DNA from 3 places in the Siminovitchia fortis genome. Region 2 is predicted to be linked to each of the others. Evidence: riboswitches for the same ligand, from Rfam matches in the RefSeq annotation. Region 2 holds a riboswitch; each other region holds the start of a gene.
What was found. Region 2 has a riboswitch for glycine ahead of FS666_RS05480 (ACT domain-containing protein). Riboswitches for the same ligand answer to the same signal wherever they lie in the genome.

Region 1 (5,726 bases), on a different contig from region 2:
CCTTGTTGTTTTCCGTCAGATAATGATTTATAGCATCCCTGATAATTTGTGCTTCTGTCTTGTTTTGCCGGGCGGATAATAATTTGATTTGTTCGTTCTGTTCAGGCTCTAAATAGATTTGTTTTCTAATCTTTATTTCGCCTTTCATTTCAACCACCTCATATACATTATGTAACAACAAGGTGATGTATACAAACAACCATACACTTGCTTTTTCGCTTTTCGCCCCGCTGTTTAAGTAAAAACGATCGTCTTACTCCTATGGACGATTTGATTCCCATCGTAAAAAGGAGGTTTCCCGTTGTGGCAAGATGTTATGGATTGACCATATTCTTAAAGGCAGTTAGTGATGTGCTGTAATTTACACGTATACGCTTCAGTTCATACGGGGAATCGGTCGTATTCGCAATGCCTGGTGTGGTCGTAACAGCGTATTGATAGTATTTTCTTGTTTCCTCAATCACTTTATCATTATAATCTCCATACGGATAAGCAAGCGTTGAAACGTTTCGTCCTGTTATTTTTTCCAATTTTATTTTTATATCCCGTAATTCTTTTGTGCAATTTACGGTCTCGGTTAGTCTTGGATGCGTCTCCGTATGGGATTGGACGCTTATGATGCCGGAATCACTGATTTCTTTTAATTCATTAACAGAAAGCCCTGATTGGCTGTTTATTTTTTTGCCGATCATAAAAATGGTGGCCCTCGGTTTGAAGGAAGCATCACTGATTTTCTTTAAGATGTGATAAGCATTCATGTTATTTTTATAGCCATCATCCAGTGTAATAATGATCGGCTTTTTGATATTTCCAATATGCGGCAGGTCTTCGAATGTAATCAGTGTAAATCCGGCGGATTTTAAATAAAGCAGCTGTTTCTCAAAATTTTCCGGTGTGACATACAATTCTTTCATGCCATTTCCTTTGTATTCATCGATCGCATGGTACATCAATATGGGAACACGATATCCATCTTTTGATGATGATGCCCCTGTCTCAACAGCTGATGCGATCTTTAACTGAACCATCCCTGTTAAAAACAAAATGATGAATGCACATACACTTTTCCTAAGTAATGAATGCTTTAACAATTTGATAGCCTCCCAAATCATCCTGTTCTTCAGTCAGGCCTATTGTGCCCTTAATGATTTTGGCTATCACGTCTTTGTTTATGTTTTTTCCTATTTGAATTTTTGCATAGGATGATGATCCAATCGGCAAATGTGTTTTCGTGAGCTGCAGGCAGTTTAAGTAAAAATGATCGTCTTATTCCCATGCACAATCACTTTATTTTCCACATGCCAGGCGACAGCATGGGCAAGGACCTGTTTTTCGACATGGCGGCCGGCAACTTTTAAATCTTCTGCTGTATAGCGGTGGGTAACCCGGATTACGTCCTGCTCGATGATCGGGCCCTCATCAAGATCATTTGTCACATAATGGGCGGTGGCGCCGATCAGTTTCACCCCGCGGTTAAATGCCCTTACATAAGGGTTCGCCCCTACAAATGCCGGCAAAAACGAATGGTGGATATTAATGATTCGATTCGGGAACTTAGAGATAAATTCAGGAGAAAGAATTTGCATATACCGCGCAAGGACAATGAAATCCACTTTTCCTTCCAGGAGTTCCAATGTCCGCTGTTCAGCCTCATCCTTTGTTTCCGCGCTTACCGGAATATGATAGTAAGGAATTCCTTCCCTTTCAACAATTTCCCTCAAATCATCGTGGTTGCTGATGACCATTGGTATGTCCGCGTCAATTTCACCTGACTTCACTCTCCAAATCAATTCCATCAGACAGGATTCCTGCTTGGTCACAAAAATGGCCATACGCTTTCTATCTCTTTTATTGTTTAACTGCCATTTCATCTTGTACTCTTCAGCGAGAGTTTGCATGTCTTCATGCAATTTGTCATAAGAGGCATCGAAATCGTTCAATTCAAATTCGATCCGCATAAAGACCATTCCTGCTTTCGGGTCTGTTGTATGCTGGTCAAATTGGACGATATTCGCCTGGTGCTCCAGCAAAAAATTGGACACTGTCGAAATAATTCCCGGTTTTTCCGGGCAGGAAATCAATAAGGTGGCCCTGTTTTTATTTTGTTCTGACTGCATAGCTATTCCTCCGTTTGTTTTTAATTAAATCCGGCCCGACTATGCATGGACCTTCATGCCGGCAGTCGCTAAAGCAGCCTCACCAAGGTTTTGGACAAAGTCGGATCCGGAAGTATAGTCTCGGCAATATCATTGCTGTTAAATCCCGCCCACAATGATAATCGATTTCGGCAGATCTGTCATTTGTAAAGCTTCAGATGACGTGATACATAGTTTCCATCCGGTGCAAGATCACGTCCCATCATTCCCTCTTATCTAATCTTTGTTATTCGATCTCAATCATACAGGCACCTGAGGAAAAACTTCCTCCAACGATAAAACCATTTTCCTCCGTGTAATCTATTTGCGTCTCCTCGTCCAGTTTGCGCAGGGTAAACCGGTCCATTCCGATTCGAATGCCTTTATACTCAATCACATGGTCATTTTTCCTCGGTTCATCCACAATGAACTTGAAAGACACCGACATCCCGCAGCCACCGGCAATTTCCGCATCAATCCGGGGGATTTGCCCTTCTTTTACGTCCAAATGTTCCAGCTTTTTCAAAGCTGCCTCCGTCAACGTAATATGCACTTTGATCCCTCCTCTTGGCTATTGTGTAAAACGAGATGACCGTACGAACGCAGTTTTCCGGGAAAACTTTTCAAAGACCGGTCATTAAGAAAAGCGCAAGGCGCCCGTCTATCGGCGACAAGCATAAGACGAGCGCTGAAGAAGGCGTAGTTTGCCTTCAGCAGCGATTGGCTTATGACCTCGAGCCGATGGCGCCTGAAGCTGGACACTACGTTAATCTTGTTTGAAGAGAAAATTCGGTAAAATTTTATGCTTTTTTAGCTTTCGAAAAAAGGACAGAAAAGGGCGGTTGTTCCCTTCTCTGTCCTTTTACCTGAGAGTTTAACCCCAATATTTTCCGGAGTTTTCCCCTTTGGCGGCGTCTTTCAGATCGCGCTCTCCAGAGTTGCGTCCGACTGTGGTTCTTCTGCCTGAGAGATTTGTTCCAAGGGGAATTTTTGGACCTTGCTCCTTCGGCGGCTTAGTTAAAAGCGCTCTCCCACAATCTTCACCCGCTATTTTTTTCCGTGAAGCCGCTCAGGCCCTCTTCAAACATGGTTTACCCAAAATTTTCTCCTTCATTTCTTCCCCGGTCGGCGTTGCCGCCAGTCCCCCCAGGGCGGTCTCTTTCAACGTACGGGGCATGCTTTTTCCGATATCGTACATCGCCCCAATGACTTCATCGAAGGGAATACGGCTCTCCAATCCGGCAAGGGCCATATCAGCGGAAGCAAATGCAATCGATGTACCGATCACATTCCGCTTGATGCAAGGCACTTCCACAAGCCCTGCCACCGGATCGCACACCAGCCCGAGAAGTGACTTGAGCGCCATCGCCCCTGCATTTGCCGCTTGTTCCGGGGTTCCCCCTCTCATTTCCACAATGGCGGCTGATGCCATGGCTGTCGCGGACCCCACCTCAGCCTGGCATCCTCCGGCGGCTCCGGAAATAAACGCACGGTTGGCAATCACATAGCCCATGGCGCTGGCCGTAAACAGTCCCATTACAAGCTGGTCAAAAGGAATATCGGTATTTTCCTTCAAGGCAAAGATACAGCCTGGAAGGACTCCGGCCGAACCAGCGGTAGGCGTAGCGACAATGACGCCCATCCGTGCATTCGTTTCAGAGGTGGCAAATGCATACTTCATTGCATCAACCATTAGGCTTCCTGTCATGTAATTCCCTTTTTCTTTATACTTTTGCATCAAGTACGCATCGCCGCCTGAAATGCCGCTCGGAGCAGGCGATGGATCTGCAATCCCGGATTCAACAGCTTCTTTCATTTTGAGGAGGCGTTCTTTCATCATGCCGAAAATCTCATCACTGCTTTTTCCTGTCTTCTGTCTTTCAGTCTCTATCATCAGCTCGGCAATCGTCATTTCTTTTTCTTGGCAAAGCTGAAGCAATTCCTCAATAGTATGAAAATCCATCCCTATCATCTCCGATCCTGAAGATACCTCTGTCTTATGGAGCCAATATCAATCTTGGAATTTAATAATATATCCGCCGGCTGTCCATTAATCAGGAAAATTTTCGAGACCCCTCCGCCAAGGGAAACGCCTCCAATTTCAGTTTGCTTGAACCTGTTTTCCATATTGACCAAAAGGGTGTTCGGATGTTCATAATACGGGCAGCTCTCTTCCAACTGGAAGGAAACATTCATTTTTTCCTGCTGCGCGAGTTCAAAAGCATGCCTGATTCCGGGATTATCTGTTCCAAGCCCCAGCAAGCCGCCTAGGACAGCCTTATCCGTTCCGTGGCCCTGATATGTTTCTGCAAAAGAATCGAAAAAAGTAATCTTTACAGACTCCGGGACTCCGCCAAAGAGATCGTGCCCAAACTTTCCGATCGATACAACCCCCGCTGTATGGGAGCTGGACGGCCCGACCATAATGGGTCCGATAATATCGAAGCAACTGTTAAAAACCATCTAAAACGCCTCCATATCTATCTGACCAACATTTTTTGGTAAAGAGGATGCGAATCACATAACTGCCTGATGCTTTCCTGCACTTTCCCTCTGACCGCGGGATCACCTTTGCTTTTTAAAATGTCGGCCATATTGGCAGCAATGACGTCCATGTCGCTTTCTTTCATTCCACGGGAAGTAAGGGCAGCTGTTCCAATGCGGATGCCGCTTGTGACAAACGGGCTTTCCGGGTCATACGGGATTGTATTTTTATTGACGGTCATGCCTGCTTCTTCCAATAACTGCTCTGCTTCCTTTCCAGTCAGCCCCCATGGCCTGACATCCACCAAAACCAGGTGGTTATCCGTTCCGCCGGAAACGATGGCGGCCCCCGCTTTTTTCAAAGATTCCGCAAGTTGGGATGCATTGCTCACCACTTGGGATGCATACGTTGTAAAACTCGGATCAAGAGCCTCCTTGAATGCCACAGCCTTCGCCGCAATCACATGCATGAGCGGCCCTCCTTGAATGCCGGGGAAGATGGCTTTATTGACTCCTTTGGCAATTTCTTCGTTATTGGTTAAAATAATGCCTCCCCGCGGCCCACGCAGCGTTTTATGGGTCGTACTTGTCACAACATCCGCATAAGGGACAGGAGAAGGGTGGAGCCCCGCAGCGACAAGGCCTGCGATATGTGCCATATCAACTAGAAAATAGGCACCGATTTTATCTGCAATTTCTCTGAATCTGGCAAAGCTGATGATTCTCGGATAAGCGCTTGCCCCGGCAATGATCAGCTTTGGACGCTCCTGCAGGGCGATTTTTTCCACTTCATCATAATCGATCAAATGTGTATCTTCTCTCACTCCATAGGAAACCACTTCAAACCATTTCCCCGACATGTTGACCGGGCTGCCATGTGTCAAATGGCCGCCGTGAGATAAATTCATGCCCATGATCTTATCGCCAGGTTTAAGCAATGAGAAAAAGACAGCCGTATTTGCCTGGGCTCCTGAGTGAGGCTGAACGTTCGCATATTCGGCACCGAACAGCGCTTTCAAACGATCAATGGCCAAGTTTTCCACAACATCCACATGCTCGCATCCGCCATAATAGCGTCTTCCGGGATATCCTTCGGCATATTTGTTC
Region 2 (7,687 bases):
AAAAGATGAAATTCCTGCGTCTGAACTTTTTCCTGAGAAGAGCTGACTCACCATATCTTTAATCAGCCGAAGTTGCAAAAACCGAGTCATGATTGAAAAAAGAACCCCTATTCCTAGTGACAAATAAATAATTGGAGAACTCCATAACACATCATTAAGCCATTCAACAAACAGTTCCATTCCTTCCCCCTCCTTGGATTTTGTTATTTTAAAATAATGAAAGCGTTTACCAAATTATACATTCAACCTTCGCGAATCTCAATATAATTTTTTTAAAATTTAAAAAACAAGGTGTTTATTTTGGCTAATTGCATAAAAAAACATCGGAACTGCCGGCTCTAACCAACAGTACCGATAGGGCTATTTCACATAAGTTGTAAAAATTGGGTTTCCACTATCAAATGCGCCTTGGCGTATTTGCGCCCAGATTTTATCGAGCTCCGCTCGATAAATTTCCTCTGAAAATCTGTGGCATCCGCCGAAGGCTTTAACTTTATTCAGCCGGGGTTTGCCCCCCACTGAATGGAATACCAATATGCATTCATCTCACTACTTACAGAAGTGGGAGACTTCTGCTGAATGAAGTTAATTAATCAATGACTGCAATGGTGCAGGAATACGTCCGCCGCGGCGGATGAATTTTTCCGAACTGAAGGCATTGACTCCCAATACGGGTGCACGTCCGAGCAGTCCACCGAACTCTACCATGTCCCCCTCTTTTTTGCCCGGAACAGGGATGACACGGACGGCTGTCGTCTTTTTGTTGATCATGCCAATGGCCGCTTCATCAGCTATGATTGCCGCCAGGGTTTCTGAGGAAGCATCACCTGATAGTGCAATCATATCTAACCCAACAGAGCAGACGCACGTCATGGCTTCAAGCTTGGATAAGGTTAGTGCATCATCCATGATTCCACGGATCATCCCTTCATCTTCGCTGACAGGGATGAAAGCCCCGCTCAACCCGCCAACATAAGAACTCGCCATGGCGCCTCCTTTTTTGACCGCATCATTCATCAAGGCAAGCGCAGCAATCGTTCCGTGGGTTCCAACCCGCTCCAGACCGATTTCCTCTAGAATTTCCGCCACGCTGTCATTGAGTGCATTTGTCGGTGCAAGCGATAAATCCATAATTCCGAAAGGCACATCCAGGCGGTCCGCCACGACCCGTCCGATCAATTCGCCGGCACGTGTAATTTTAAAGACGGTTTTCTTGATGACATCCGCCACCTGTCCAAGATCGGCATCAGGATGGCGCCTCAAAGCATTCAGAACAACGCCGGGCCCGCTGACCCCGACATTAAGGACAGCCTCGCCTTCGCCTGTTCCATGGAAAGCGCCCGCCATGAAAGGATTGTCTTCAACAGGGTTGCTGAAAACAACAAGCTTCGCGCAGGCAAGTCCGTTTTGGTCTTTCGTCCTTTCCGCAGCCTCTTTGATGATTTTTCCCATCAGGCCCACGGCATCCATATTGATGCCCGTCCTCGTCGTTGCCACTGAAATTGAAGAGCAGACCCGCTCTGTCACGCTCAGCGCCTCCGGAAGCGCATCAAGCAGCGTTTGATCTCCTTTCGTGATCCCCTTATGTACAAGAGCCGAATACCCTCCGATAAAATCTATGCCAAGCGTCTTAGCTGCTCTATCAAGCGTTTTGGCCAGTTCAACCGCCTGCTCTTTTGTGGCATTGCCTAAAATTTCCGCAATGGGCGTTACGGAAATACGCTTGTTGACAATCGGAATCCCGTATTCTTTTTCCACTTCTTCAGCAACGCTTTTCAAGCGGCCGGCATAACCCGTGATTTTCTCGTATACGCGCTTGTTCATTTTTTCAAAATCAGAATCTGCACAATCCGACAGGCTGATTCCCATTGTAACCGTACGTATGTCCAGGTTTTCCATCTGGACCATTCTGATTGTTTCCATCATTTCAGTCAAAGCTATATTCATGGTCAAAACCCCTTCTTATATCCGGTGCATGGATTGAAATATTTCTTCCCGTTGAATATTGATCTTCTGTCCGATCTTGTCTCCAAGTTCGTCAAATTGTTTCTGCAGAGAATCCAGGTTTTCAATTTCAGATACATCGACCACCATCATCATTGTAAAAAAGTCCTGCAAAATCGTCTGGCTTATATCAAGGACATTCACCTGATTATCGGCGAGTATATTTGTCACACTTGCAATAATGCCGACCTGATCTTTTCCCACAACACTTACTACTGCACGTCTCTTCTCCATTCGCAAGTCACCCCAAATGTATTTTTAAAAACAAAAAAAGATTGGATTTGCTCCAATCTCAAAGATAGTAGAATAACATACAAAAATGTTCGTAAGTTACTCTTCTGTCCTTTTGCCTGAGATTGTGAATCCTTCGGCGCCGCGCATTGCGGTCTCTCCAGAAGCTGCTCTTGTTATAGTGTTACCCATAACCCTCATCGCTTATTTTTAGATGCTAAGTTATTTTATCAATCAATATAAAGGATGGTCAATAAGTTTTTCCTGATTCACAAGTATTGCGGAGAAATTGTTAATTGAGACTTCCACCGTAAACGGGCAAGCAGGCTTTAACCATTGGGATTCTTAAATGGCTAATCGTTCGCAGTCCATTTCTGTTTGGACAATCTTTACTGGCTTTCCTTCAAATCCCATCCTTACCTCCGTTCCAGGCAAATTTTAATAGATTATGTCGTATTTGAGTTATTATTCGTTCCAAGATTTATGAAAATAAACCATTATTCACCATTTGTAACACAAATACTATCCCTTTGAAACATTCTTGTTACATTCGCTTGTTATACTGAGCCTACCAAGAACAAAAGGGGTACGTTATTTTGAAGAAAATTGTCATATCAGCCTTAACAGCTTTATTTCTAGTATTTGGTTTTACAGGAGCTTCCTCAGCCGCCGGCACTACATATAAAGTTCAAAAAGGCGATACATTATGGAAAATTGCTACTAAACATAAGGTATCCGTCAATCAGATCAAAAGCTGGAACGGCCTGAAAAGCGATACAATCAGGATAAACCAAGTTTTAAAGATTACTAAACCTGCGGCAAAGTCCACAGCAAAAAAGGCACCGGCCAAGAAGGCACCGGCTAAAAAGGCACCCGCCAAGAAAGCACCGGCTAAAAAGGCCGCCTATAAAACTATGAAAGTAAGAGCGACCGCATATACAGCGAAATGTAAAGGATGCAGCGGCATTACCGCTACTGGCATCAACCTGAAGAAAAATCCCAATGCAAAAGTCATTTCTGTTGATCCAAAGCAAATTCCTCTTGGATCCAAAGTCTATGTTGAAGGATACGGGATGGCAATTGCAGGAGATACTGGCGGCGCCATTAAGAAAAATAAGATCGATCTTCATATGCCAACGAAAAAGAAAGCTCTGAATTGGGGCGTAAGAACTGTAAAAATCAAAGTCTATTATTAGAACTTCCAAACCCGAATGCATTTCTGCATTCGGGTTTTTCGTTGTGCGCCCGGCATGGGCGCAGTAAGAAAAGCGCAAGCGCCCGTTTAGCGACGTACAAACTGGAGCACTCCGCAATGAGATAAAGGAAACACGGCGAGGTACGAGCCGATGTTGACTTATCGTAGTGGAGGAGTGTGAAGTTTGCTAGTCGCTGGGCGCTGGAGCTAGACAAAGAAAGGCTTCTTTTGAAAAAAATTTTCATATCAGCTTATACTTTCTTTTACTTGAACAAAAGGCCGGGACCGCAGCTTATCCTAATTTTTATATCGATTGACAACATGGATCCCGCCTGAAGCGGAAATAATGCTGCCGGTAATCAAATCTGAATCGTCATCGCATATAAAACCGATCAGCCGTGCAATATCCTCTCCCGTACCGGATCTGCCGATCGGTGTCTGCTCATCTTTTATTTGCCTGGCCATCTCAATATCCGCTTCTTTCATCTCGCCGACAATGTCTCCCGGGCAGACCATATTGGCCGTAATTCCATATTCTGCTTCTTCAAGGGCAATCGTCCTCGTCAGTGACGCGAGCCCCACTTTGGCTGCACTGAATGCGGAACGGTACATCCATCCAGGGGAATGCTCCGCATCCTGAAAACCGTATGTGATGATTCTGCCGAACTTTTGCTTCCTCATGACAGGGATGGTTAATTTTAAAAAATGGTAAACAGCATTTAAATTCCCGTCAATCATCTCATACCATTCGCTGTCTTCGTAATCCATCAGCTTTTTCCGCTCAAAAATATACGGCCCGGCATTATTGATCAAATAATCGATTCTGCCGAATCTGCTCACCGCCTGCTCAACAATGTTGGCGATATCTTCCTTTTGGGTTACATCCCCCTGTACAAATTGTAACTGCCCCTTATAAGGCTCCCATTCTTTTATGAGCTCTTTTATCCTGTCTTCATCGCTGTAATAATTCACGGTCACACTGCAGCCCCTCCGAAGGAATTCCTCGGTAACTTTACGGCCAATCCCTTTTGAGCCTGCCGTGATAATTGCATGTCTCATTTCCCTCACCTCTTCACCCTTTCACAGCATTGCGGCGATTACCGATTGATCAGAGATAAAAATTCCATCCGGGCATCCGATCTTTCTTCAAACAATCCCCTGACAGCTGTTGTTGTCGTTGATGAGTTTGACTTTTTAATCCCTCTTCCGCACATGCACATATGTTTCGCTTCAATCACCACCATGGCTCCCTGGGGCTCCAAGATTTCCTCGATTGCATCCGCAATCTCGTTTGTCAGCCTTTCCTGAACTTGGAAGCGTTTCGCATATCCTTCCACCATCCGGCCGATTTTGGATAACCCTGTAATCTTGGCGTCAGGCATATAACCGACATGGGCTACGCCAAAAAACGGCGCAAAGTGATGCTCGCACATGGAGTGGAATTCGATATTTTTAACCAAAACCAATTCTTTATGTTTTACATCGAAGGTTTTTTCCAAGTGGACAGCGGGATTTTCCTTATATCCTTCCGTATATTCCAGGAAAGCTTTTAAAACCCTGTATGGTGTTTCTTCGAGGCCTTCCCGATTCGGATCATCGCCGCAAAGCTCGATAAGGTTTCTGACACCTTCCATAAAATCTTGAGATTTATCTATTTTTTCCGCTATATCAACCGAGTCCCCCGAAAAAAGATCCGGAAGCTTTTCGGAAATTAATTTCATATCAGCAGGCATTCTTTTTGACCTCCTTTTTTACATACAGATCTATTATACATTAATAGGCTGATTTGTTCTTTTTTGAAAAATTGTCTAGCCAATTTGAAAAGCCGCTCAGAGCGGAGCGGCTTCAATTTCTTCCTTATTTCACCTTTTCTTGAAGCTAAAGAAAGCATAAAATTTTACCGAATTTTCTCTTCAAACAAAGATTACATAATGTCCAGCTCCAGGCGCCATCGGCTCGAGGTCACAAGCCGAATTGCTGTGGTGGCTGAAAAGCTGCCTCATCAAAATTCGTCTTGTGCTTGTCGCCTAAGGCTGCGCGCCTTGCGCTTTTCTTAATTCAACTGAACGGCTGCAAGGCTTCCAAAGTTGTGCACAATGGTTGCTGCCAACAGAGCCGTTATTTGGGTTGGATCGAAGGACGGCAGCACTTCCACAAGGTCAAAACCTATAAAGTTCATGTCTGTCAGGGAACGGACCATTTTTAGTGTTTCATGGCTGCTGAAGCCCCCAACCTCTGGAGTTCCGGTACCCGGCGCATAGGCTGGGTCAACAAAGTCAATGTCAAAGGTTAAAAAACAAGGTGTATTACCAATGATGTCTTTAACTTGTTGAACAACATCGTCAATTCCCCGGTTGAACAGCTCATCCTGTGTAACAACGTTGTAACCCAATTCCAAGCTGGAATCAATGTCCCAGCCACGCATGCCGATTTGAATCACTTTATCCGGCTGGACAAGCCCCTCTTCATGTGCCCGGATAAAAGGAGAGCCGTGCCAGTATTTTTCATCCATATATGTATCCCATGTATCTGTATGAGAGTCAAACTGAAGCAGGGCGACAGGTCCGTAAACCTTGGCAGCTGCACGCAGACTTGCTAATGTGATGGAGTGGTCTCCTCCCAGCCCGATAGGAATGATGTTTTTCTTCATTAGTTCCAACATGGCTTTTTCCATAATATCATAACTTTTATGAATATTTTGGGTGATAACAGGCAAATCCCCCATGTCAATAGCTTGCGTATCTTCAAAAGGCGAAACTTTCAGCAATTCATTCTGCGGTGATAAGGTCAAAGATGCCTGACGTATCGCCTGCGGGCCAAACCTTGCGCCTGCCCTGTAGGAAGCCGCCGTATCAAAAGGCATTCCCAAAATGGCCACTTTGGGGTTTTCCCTTTCGGAAGGCAGCCTCATAAATGTGCCTGACGTGCAAAAATCCGGGGTAAAATTTTCAAATGGATTCGACAATGTCCATACCTCCTGCAAATAATTTATATGAAGAGGGCAGCCCCGTTTCTTGGGACTGCCCCATGTTTATACCATAACCTTGCAAATATCATTTGTAAATTCTATTGGATCTGCAACCGGCAATCCTTCGATGAGCAGCGCCTGATTATACAGGAGATTTGTATAAAGGGCAGCCTTTTCTTTATCTTGTTCGAAAGCGGCTTTCAATGACCTGAATACGTCGTGATCCGCATTGATTTCGAGGATTTTATCCGCTTTTACTTCCTGGTTGTTCGGCATGGCGCTGAGGATCTTTTCCATTTCAATGGAAACCTCCCCGTCAGCCGTCAGGCACACCGGATGGTTTTTAAGGCGTGTGGAAATTTTGACATCCTTCACTTTGCCGGAAAGGGTCTCTTTCATATAATCCAGAAGGTCCTTGTTTTCCTTTTCTTCCGCCTCAGTCTTCTCCTTGGTTTCCTCATCAATGCCCAGGTCACCGCTTGCGACAGATTTAAATTCTTTATCTTTATAGGACATCAGCATTTTAATCGCAAACTCATCGACATCTTCCGTAAAGTATAGAATCTCATACCCCTTGTCCGCCACAAGCTCGGTCTGCGGCATCCGGGCGATTCTTTCATTCGTTTCGCCGGTCGCATAGTAAATATATTTCTGGTCTTCCGGCATTCTTGATACATATTCATCGAGTGTGACAAGCTTCTCTTCTTTGGAAGAATAGAACATCAACAGATCCTGCAAGACGTCCTTATCCTGGCCGAAATTGTTATAGACGCCGAATTTAAGCTGACGGCCGAAAGATTTGTAGAACAGTTCGTATTTTTCCCTGTCGTTCTTTAAAAAGTTCTCCAATTCCCGTTTGATTTTGCTTTGGATATTTTTGGCGATAAACTTCAACTGCCGGTCCTGCTGTAAAATTTCCCTTGAAATATTCAGCGACAAGTCTTCGGAGTCAACCATCCCTTTGACAAAACTGAAATAATCGGGCAACAGATCCGGACATTTCTCCATGATCAGTACGCCGCTGGAATACAGCTCAAGCCCTTTTTCGAATTCTTTCGAGTAATAGTCAAAAGGAATATTTTCTGGGATAAATAGGATTGCATTATACCTGACAGTGCCGTCGACTTTAATATGGATATGCTTGAGGGGCTTGTCAAAGCCATAATGTTTTTCCTGATAAAAGTTCACGTAATCTTCGTCAGTCAGTTCGCTTTTGTTCTTTCTCCAAATCGGAACCATGCTGTTGATCGTCTGTTCCTCTTTGTATTCCTCGAATTCATTTTCGCTGC
Region 3 (7,687 bases), on a different contig from region 2:
TCGCTGAATCCGCCATATCCCGGCATTGTCCGGTAATTAAGCACTCCCTGGTACATTGCTTCTTCCGCCTGCGTCAACGGAGTAAATTTCAGTTTATCCTTTGCATGCTTTTTGATGATTGGATCGTTTGTATTCTCGATTAAAAAGCGCAAAATTCTTGGATTCTGCATTTTGGAAATGATGAATTCCACGATATCCGGATGCCAGGACGCGAGCATGATCATTTGGGCTCCGCGGCGGGATCCGCCCTGTTCGACCAGATGCGTAAGCTTTGCAATATCGTCGAGCCAGGATACGGAGCCTGATGACTTACCATTGACGCCCCGTGCAAGTGTATTGCGCGGCCGTAAAGTGGAACCGTTCGTACCGACGCCTCCGCCGCGGCTCATAATTTCCATCACTTGTTTTCTGTGCTCAGAGATGCCTTCGCGTGAATCCGCCACAAAAGGCATAACATAGCAGTTAAAATAAGTGACGTCGGTTCCTGCACCGGCTCCATAGAGCACCCTGCCGGCCGGAACAAAATTCAAATTGACAAGCTCTTCATAGAACTTCTGAAACCATTCCTGTCTCTTCTCTTCCGTTTTTTCAACTGAAGCAAGGCCTGTTGCATTTCTTTTGGCAATCTGCTCATAAAAGACTTCTAGCGGCTTCTCAATGATGTCGAGCGGGCGGACAATGACTCCTGTTTCCCTCTCTTTCTCGTCTTCCAGCGCAGTAAGGAATTCTTCTTCGACGATAACAGCTGCATTTTTTTCTTCCCAGTCGATTGATTTGATGAATCCGAGCCCTCTTGCCGGAAATTTGGGATCTTCTTTTATGGTCAAAACGACGAAGTCACCGACAGACAGAGTGATTTTTTCCGTATCCTTATATGCATATCGGTCAATCATGACAAGCCGTGAAACGCCTTTTTGGGTGAGTTTCATGTCGGGTGTAATCGGATGTACATGTTTGAATAATTGGATGTCCTCATTGAGCCTCTCTATGTTTAAGCTCGGTTTTTTCGTAAATGCAACAGACATTTTGCCAACTCCTTTATAAAAACGATTTGAAGAATGTTTACTGTTTGTATGTATCTGTCATTGATAAGTTACCATATTTATATCCCGAAAATCAATCCTTAAACACAATATATTGATTTTTATTTAAAATAACTATACTATATGTTGTGTTTTCAGAAATAATTGATAACGATTTGTCAAATCTCCAAATGCGAGGATTTGAAAGCAAAACAAAGCGATTGCAGGAAATTCTTCCATAAACCGATTTTTTTCAACAATTTTAGACTTTTTCTTTAATTGACAGATTAACCGGATTATACATCCCGTATGGACGCTTCCGGCCTTCATTTTTCCAAGGGGAAAGTACGGAGAAAACCTTTGATTCATTGTACTGTGCCGAATATAATAGAATTAGGGTATATACTAGAAAGGGGCTTTTACATTGTCATTGCTTTATACACTGCTTATTATTTTGGGGGCTGTTATTGTATTTTCCTTGTATAATTATTTTCAGCAGAAAAAAATTTTAAAGACGCTGAACCAAGATGACTTCCGAGCCGGATATAGAAAAGCGCAGTTGATTGATGTCCGGGAGCAAAAAGAATATGAGGGAGGGCATATACTTGGCGCGCGCAATATCCCCATGTCTCAATTAAAAATGAGAATGAAAGAGATCAGGAAAGATAAACCTGTTTATTTATATTGCCAAAGCGGGTTGCGAAGCGGCAGGGCTGCCCAGCAGCTGTACAGGAAAGGTTACCGCCAGCTCTATCATTTGCAGGGCGGATTTAAACAATGGACCGGAAAAATAAAGAGCAAATAAAAAGAAAACTGGAAACAGCCTCTTCGATCATGAAGAGGCTGTTCTCTTTATTCTTTACTATAACGCAGAACCGGCTTTCTGGCCGCCTGTGTTTCATCCATTCTTTTAACGATTGTACTGTGGGGTGCTTCCTGGACAATTCCAGGATTTTCTTCGGCTTCCTTGGCAATTTGGATCATCGCATCGATAAATCCGTCAAGCGTTTCTTTCGATTCCGTCTCGGTCGGCTCGAACATCATGCACTCTTCCACATTGAGCGGGAAATAAATGGTTGGCGGATGGTAGCCGAAATCAAGCAGGCGCTTGGCGATGTCCAATGTTCTGACCCCAAGTTTTTTCTGGCGGGATCCGCTTAGCACAAATTCATGCTTACAGTGCGTGTCATACGGCAAATCGTAATATGGAGCAAGTTTTCTCATCATATAGTTCGCATTCAAAACGGCATATTCCGTTACGGCTTTAAGCCCGTCGGGACCCATTGAACGAATGTAGGTATAAGCCCTCACATTAATGCCAAAGTTTCCGTAATACGGCTTTACCCTTCCGATGGCGTTCGGCCTGTCATAGTCGATGATAAACTGATCATCTTTTTTCGTGATGACCGGCTTTGGAAGAAATGGAATCAAATCTTTTTTCACGCCGACCGGGCCTGATCCGGGCCCGCCGCCCCCATGCGGACCGGTGAAAGTTTTATGAAGGTTCAAATGGACAACATCAAAGCCCATGTCGCCGGGACGGGCTTTTGACATGACCGCATTCAGATTGGCACCGTCATAATAAAGCTTGCCCCCGGCTCCATGGACGATTTCTGCCATTTCGAGAATTTGTTCCTCAAACAATCCGAGGGTATTTGGATTCGTCAGCATCAATGCAGCCGTATCCGGCCCGACAAGCGACTTAAGATGCTCCAAGTCGACGAGTCCGTCTTCTCCGGAGCGGACCGTTATGGTTTCAAGCCCTGCGACAGTGGCCGATGCCGGATTGGTTCCGTGGGCGGAATCCGGTACGATGACCTTTGTCCTGTCCGTATCACCGTTCGCTTCATGGAAAGCCCTGATCATCATGAGGCCGGTCCACTCACCATGGGCTCCTGCAGCGGTTTGCAGAGTGACTTCGTCCATACCTGTAATTTCTTTCAAATGTTCCTGCAAATCATACATCAGTTCCAAAGCACCCTGTACAGATGACTCAGGCTGAAGTGGGTGTATGTGGGCAAAGCCCGGAAAGCGGGCGACAGCTTCATTGATCTTTGGATTGTATTTCATCGTACATGAACCGAGCGGATAAAATCCTGAGTCAATTCCATGATTATGGGTCGACAGCTCGGTATAATGCCTCATGATATCCAATTCGGAAACCTCGGGCAAATCAGGCTCCTCTTCCCTCAAATATCCTGATGGGATGCATTGCTCAATATCGGCTTCAGGAACGTCGAGGCCGGGCAGACTGTACCCTATACGCCCGGGTGTGGATTTTTCAAATATTAACGGCATAACCACTTCACTCATTGATGATCCCCCAATTCTGTAATAAATTGATCGATCTCTTCTTTTGTCCGCAGCTCTGTTACTGCAATAAGCATATGGTTTTCAAGCTCCGGATAATCGCGCCCAAGATCATAACCGCCGATGATGCCTTTTTCAAGAAGACTTTCATTCACCTCATGGACCGGTTTGTTAAGCTTCACAACGAATTCGTTGAAGTGGTACCCATCCAGAGGAAGATCAAATCCTTTTTTCCTGAAAGCTTCTTTCGCATAATGCGTTTTCTGAATATTTTGGGCGGACATCTCTTTGACGCCTTTTTTTCCTAATGCGGTCATCGCCACAGATGCGGCCAACGCATTCAGCGCCTGGTTCGAGCAAATATTGGAAGTGGCTTTGTCTCTGCGGATGTGCTGCTCCCGTGCCTGCAGCGTCAAAACAAAACCTCTTTTTCCTTCCTCGTCCACTGTTTGTCCCACCAGTCTTCCCGGTACTTTTCTCATCAATTTTTTCGATACGGCAAAATATCCGCAATGCGGTCCGCCAAATGCTGCCGGTATCCCAAATGGCTGGGCATCACCTATGACAATATCTGCGCCAAGGCTTCCCGGAGAGGCAAGAATGCCGAGCGCCAGAGGATTGCTGGATACGACGAATTGCGCTTTTACATCATGTACAAGCGGTTCAATGTCCTTCAATGGCTCAATGAGACCAAAAAAATTCGGATATTGGACAACGACAGCAGCAACGTCTTTGTCGAGTTCGGACTTCAAGGCTTCCATGTCTGTCAAGCCATCCTTGTACGGGATTTCAACCACGTCGATATGCTGACCCTTAGCATAAGTTTTCAATACTTCCCGGGATTCGGGATGCACGGTTTGCGATACAAGCACTTTTTTGCGTCTTGTATGCCCGGCGCTCAGCATCGCCGCTTCGGCAAGAGCAGTGCCGCCGTCGTACATCGACGAATTGGCCACGTCCATTCCGGTAAGTTCACAAATCATTGTCTGGAATTCAAAGATAGCCTGCAGTTCACCCTGAGAAATTTCCGGCTGGTACGGAGTATAGGCTGTATAAAATTCCGACCGGGATATTACATGGTCTACAATTACCGGGATATAGTGATCGTATACCCCTGCCCCAAGGAAGCTTGTATTGTTTATCAAATCGGCATTTTGGGCTGCAAGTCCTGCAAGCTCTTTCATTAATGCCGTTTCTGATTTTGCTTGTTTTATATTGTATTCGCCTTTGAACCGGACCTTTTCCGGAATATCGGAAAACAGCTCATCAATTGAATCCGCTCCGATCGCCTCCAGCATCTCTTTTTTATCCTGCTCTGTCATGGGCAGATAACGATGTTTGATCATGTTCCATTCTCCTCCATCCTACTTTTTTGGGCGCTTATAAAACGGTGTCTGAATGATTTTTGCTTTCAGGCGTTTTTTACGAACTTCTATTTCCACTTCATTTCCCTCTTCATTATAGTCAGCGCCGATTAAAACAAGGCCGATATTTTTCTTCAATGTGGGAGATTGTGTTCCGGAGGTGACATAGCCAATTTCCTTATCGCCCGAAAAAACCCTGTAGCCGTTTCTCGGGATCCCCCGGTCGATCATTTCAACTCCTGCAATCCTTCTTTCCACACCTTGTTCCTTTTGCCTTTTCAAAGCCTCTTTGCCGATAAAATCGGCCTCTTTATTCAACTTGACGGCAAAACCAATTCCCGCTTCCAATGGTGTGATTTCAGGTGAAAGTTCCTGTCCGTACAATGGAAGCGCCGCTTCAAACCGCAGTGTATCCCTGGCTCCCAAACCGCACGGTACAAGCCCTTCATCCTTGCCTATTTCTAAAAGGGTTCTCCACAATTTCTCCGCATCATCCGCTTGGCAATAGATCTCGAATCCATCCTCGCCTGTATATCCCGTACGGGAAACCAATGCATGGGCACCGTCCAGTTCCACATCATGCCTGAATTTGAAAAAACCGATGTCATCCAAATTTGTATTTTTCGAAAGCTTCTGCAGGATTGACTGGGCTTTCGGACCCTGGATGGCGATCAATGCATATTGGTCCGAAACATTTTCAACGCTGACGCCTTCAGGTGCATGTTGCTTTAACCATTCATAGTCTTTTTCGGTATTTGCAGCGTTGACGACGAGGAAATATTCTTCTTCACTCAGCTTGTATACAAGCAGATCATCAACCACACCGCCATTTTCATAACACATCGCCGTATAGAGGGCGCCTCCGTCTTTAAGCCTGGAAAAATCGTTCGTCATCATTTTTTGCAGAAAGTCGAGACTGTTTTTCCCCTTGACAATGATTTCACCCATATGGGATACATCGAAAATACCGGCATTCTTTCTTACTGCCTCATGCTCTTCTTTAATGCCGGAAAATTGGACCGGCATGTCCCAACCGCCAAAATCGATTGTCTTGGCCCCATATTCTTTATACAAAGGATATAATGGGGTCTTCTTTAATTCGGACATTGTTTTTACATTCCTCCTTGGATTTTAGTTTGCTGCTGTGCAGTATAAGGGCATAAAAAAAGACAGAAAAGCCCCGTAAAAGGTTTCTCTGTCTTGGCACCTGAAAGTTTGACCGGGTGCGTTCCGGCTTTCCCCTTTGGTGGCTCCACTGCGTGGAACACTCTCCAGAGCTGCGTCGGACAAGAGTCTTTTTGCCTGAGAGATTCGCGGGATTTGCTTGCTCCTTCGGCGCTGTTTTATGTCACAGTCTCTCCTCTTGCCTTCATTCGCCTATATTCTTTTCAAGAATGGTTATACTAAAAAATATGTATATGGCTTTCATGGCTTTCTGTCACTTGTATCGTATCATTCTTTGCCATACTTTTCAAATTTTTTCTGATAAATCTTCGGGAGGTTCTATCATGTCTGTTACAGTCAACTTCAACCGGAATTGGATGCCCGGTTTTTTGGACCGGTTTGAAAAGGACGGGCCATGGGCGGACCAAAAGCTGTTTAATCTGTCTTTGACAGCAGAAAAGCATCTTCTTGTTCCCGATTTCGAAGGGCTCGTGGCACCAAAGCACCTGCCGGAATTAACCCTTCTGCCTCATCAGAAAGAAACTGCTGCAAGAGTGATAGAGGACATGAATGGAAAAGCCATATTGGCAGATGAAGTGGGGCTCGGCAAAACCATCGAAGCCGGACTGGTATTAAAAGAATACATGATCAGGGGATTGGTAAAAAGAGCCCTGATTCTGGTGCCCGCATCCCTCGTTTCCCAATGGACCTTTGAATTGAATTCAAAATTTCACATACATGCCGTTGCAGCCACAAAAAGTTATGTCTGGGAACGATATGACTGTGTAGTGTCATCCATTGACACAGCGAAAAGGAGCCCCCATAAGGAAATCATCGCCGAGCAGGCCTTTGACCTGATCATTATTGACGAAGCGCATAAACTGAAGAACCATAGAACAAAAAATTATGAGTTTGTGCAGTCTCTTAAAAAGAAATTTTGCCTTTTGCTGACGGCAACGCCCATCCAGAATAAAATCGAAGAAATCTTTTACCTTGTCTCTTTGTTAAAGCCGGGCCATCTTGGAAGCCAATCAAGCTTTTTGGAGAAGTATAAAAATAAAAGGCTGTCAGCCAAAGAAAATGAACATTTAAAGAGCCTGGTAAATAAAGTGATGATCCGGAACAGGAGGGTTGATACCGGCATTGAATGGACCAAGCGCCATGTCGAGACGATTCCGATTCATTTCAACAATGAGGAAAAGGATCTGTATGAATCCATCGGCCTTCTGCGCCAAACTGATATCCCCATGCCTGCATTTTCGATCATGACGCTCCAGCGGGAAGCATGCAGCAGCAGGGAAGCCGTTTTTTTCACTTTAAAAAACATGCTGCAAAAAGAAAATCCGTCAGCCCAATACATGAAATGCATACAATTGATTCAGCAAAAGATCGATGCGGTCACTCGAAATTCCAAAGCGGAAAAAGCCTTGGAATTGATCAAAAAAATTGATGATAAAGTGATCATTTTTACCGAATATAGAGCAACACAATTATATCTGCAGTGGTTCCTTCAGCAGCACGGGATAAAGTCCGTCCCCTTTCGCGGCGGTTTTAAACGAAGCAAAAAAGACTGGATGAGGGATTTATTCAAGAACCAAGTGCAAGTGCTTATAGCAACAGAGGCAGGCGGCGAGGGAATCAACCTCCAGTTTTGCAGCCATGTCATCAACTACGACTTGCCCTGGAATCCCATGAGGCTGGAACAGCGGATCGGTCGCGTTCATCGCCTTGGGCAGAAAGACGATGTCCATATTTATAATTTCGCTGTAAAAAACACAATTGAAGAGCATATTGTAAACTTACTTACGAACAAAATAAAGCTGTTTG

Region 1: another riboswitch for glycine. It lies ahead of FS666_RS03955 (HesB/IscA family protein); the one in region 2 lies ahead of FS666_RS05480 (ACT domain-containing protein).
Region 3: another riboswitch for glycine. It lies ahead of gcvT (glycine cleavage system aminomethyltransferase GcvT); the one in region 2 lies ahead of FS666_RS05480 (ACT domain-containing protein).

The regions. Positions count from the first base shown of each region.
Region 1 is NZ_VEKZ01000007.1:24,237-29,962, forward strand. It holds gene FS666_RS03940 (ribbon-helix-helix domain-containing protein) at 1-148, opposite strand, end outside; gene FS666_RS03945 (polysaccharide deacetylase family protein) at 315-1,091, opposite strand; gene purU (formyltetrahydrofolate deformylase) at 1,248-2,117, opposite strand; gene FS666_RS03955 (HesB/IscA family protein) at 2,383-2,688, opposite strand; glycine riboswitch at 2,981-3,076, opposite strand; glycine riboswitch at 3,077-3,179, opposite strand; gene sdaAA (L-serine ammonia-lyase, iron-sulfur-dependent, subunit alpha) at 3,205-4,098, opposite strand; gene FS666_RS03965 (serine dehydratase beta chain) at 4,104-4,598, opposite strand; gene glyA (serine hydroxymethyltransferase) at 4,616-5,726, opposite strand, start outside.
Region 2 is NZ_VEKZ01000010.1:45,750-53,436, forward strand. It holds gene FS666_RS05470 (alanine/glycine:cation symporter family protein) at 1-180, opposite strand, end outside; gene FS666_RS05475 (PFL family protein) at 586-1,947, opposite strand; gene FS666_RS05480 (ACT domain-containing protein) at 1,963-2,238, opposite strand; glycine riboswitch at 2,333-2,409, opposite strand; gene FS666_RS05485 (3D domain-containing protein) at 2,832-3,431, shown strand; gene FS666_RS05490 (SDR family oxidoreductase) at 3,728-4,489, opposite strand; gene folE (GTP cyclohydrolase I FolE) at 4,528-5,163, opposite strand; gene speB (agmatinase) at 5,484-6,341, opposite strand; gene htpG (molecular chaperone HtpG) at 6,462-7,687, opposite strand, start outside.
Region 3 is NZ_VEKZ01000001.1:106,100-113,786, forward strand. It holds gene FS666_RS00585 (vitamin B12-dependent ribonucleotide reductase) at 1-1,025, opposite strand, end outside; gene FS666_RS00590 (rhodanese-like domain-containing protein) at 1,447-1,827, shown strand; gene gcvPB (aminomethyl-transferring glycine dehydrogenase subunit GcvPB) at 1,875-3,335, opposite strand; gene gcvPA (aminomethyl-transferring glycine dehydrogenase subunit GcvPA) at 3,332-4,675, opposite strand; gene gcvT (glycine cleavage system aminomethyltransferase GcvT) at 4,697-5,803, opposite strand; glycine riboswitch at 5,977-6,069, opposite strand; gene FS666_RS00610 (DEAD/DEAH box helicase) at 6,205-7,687, shown strand, end outside.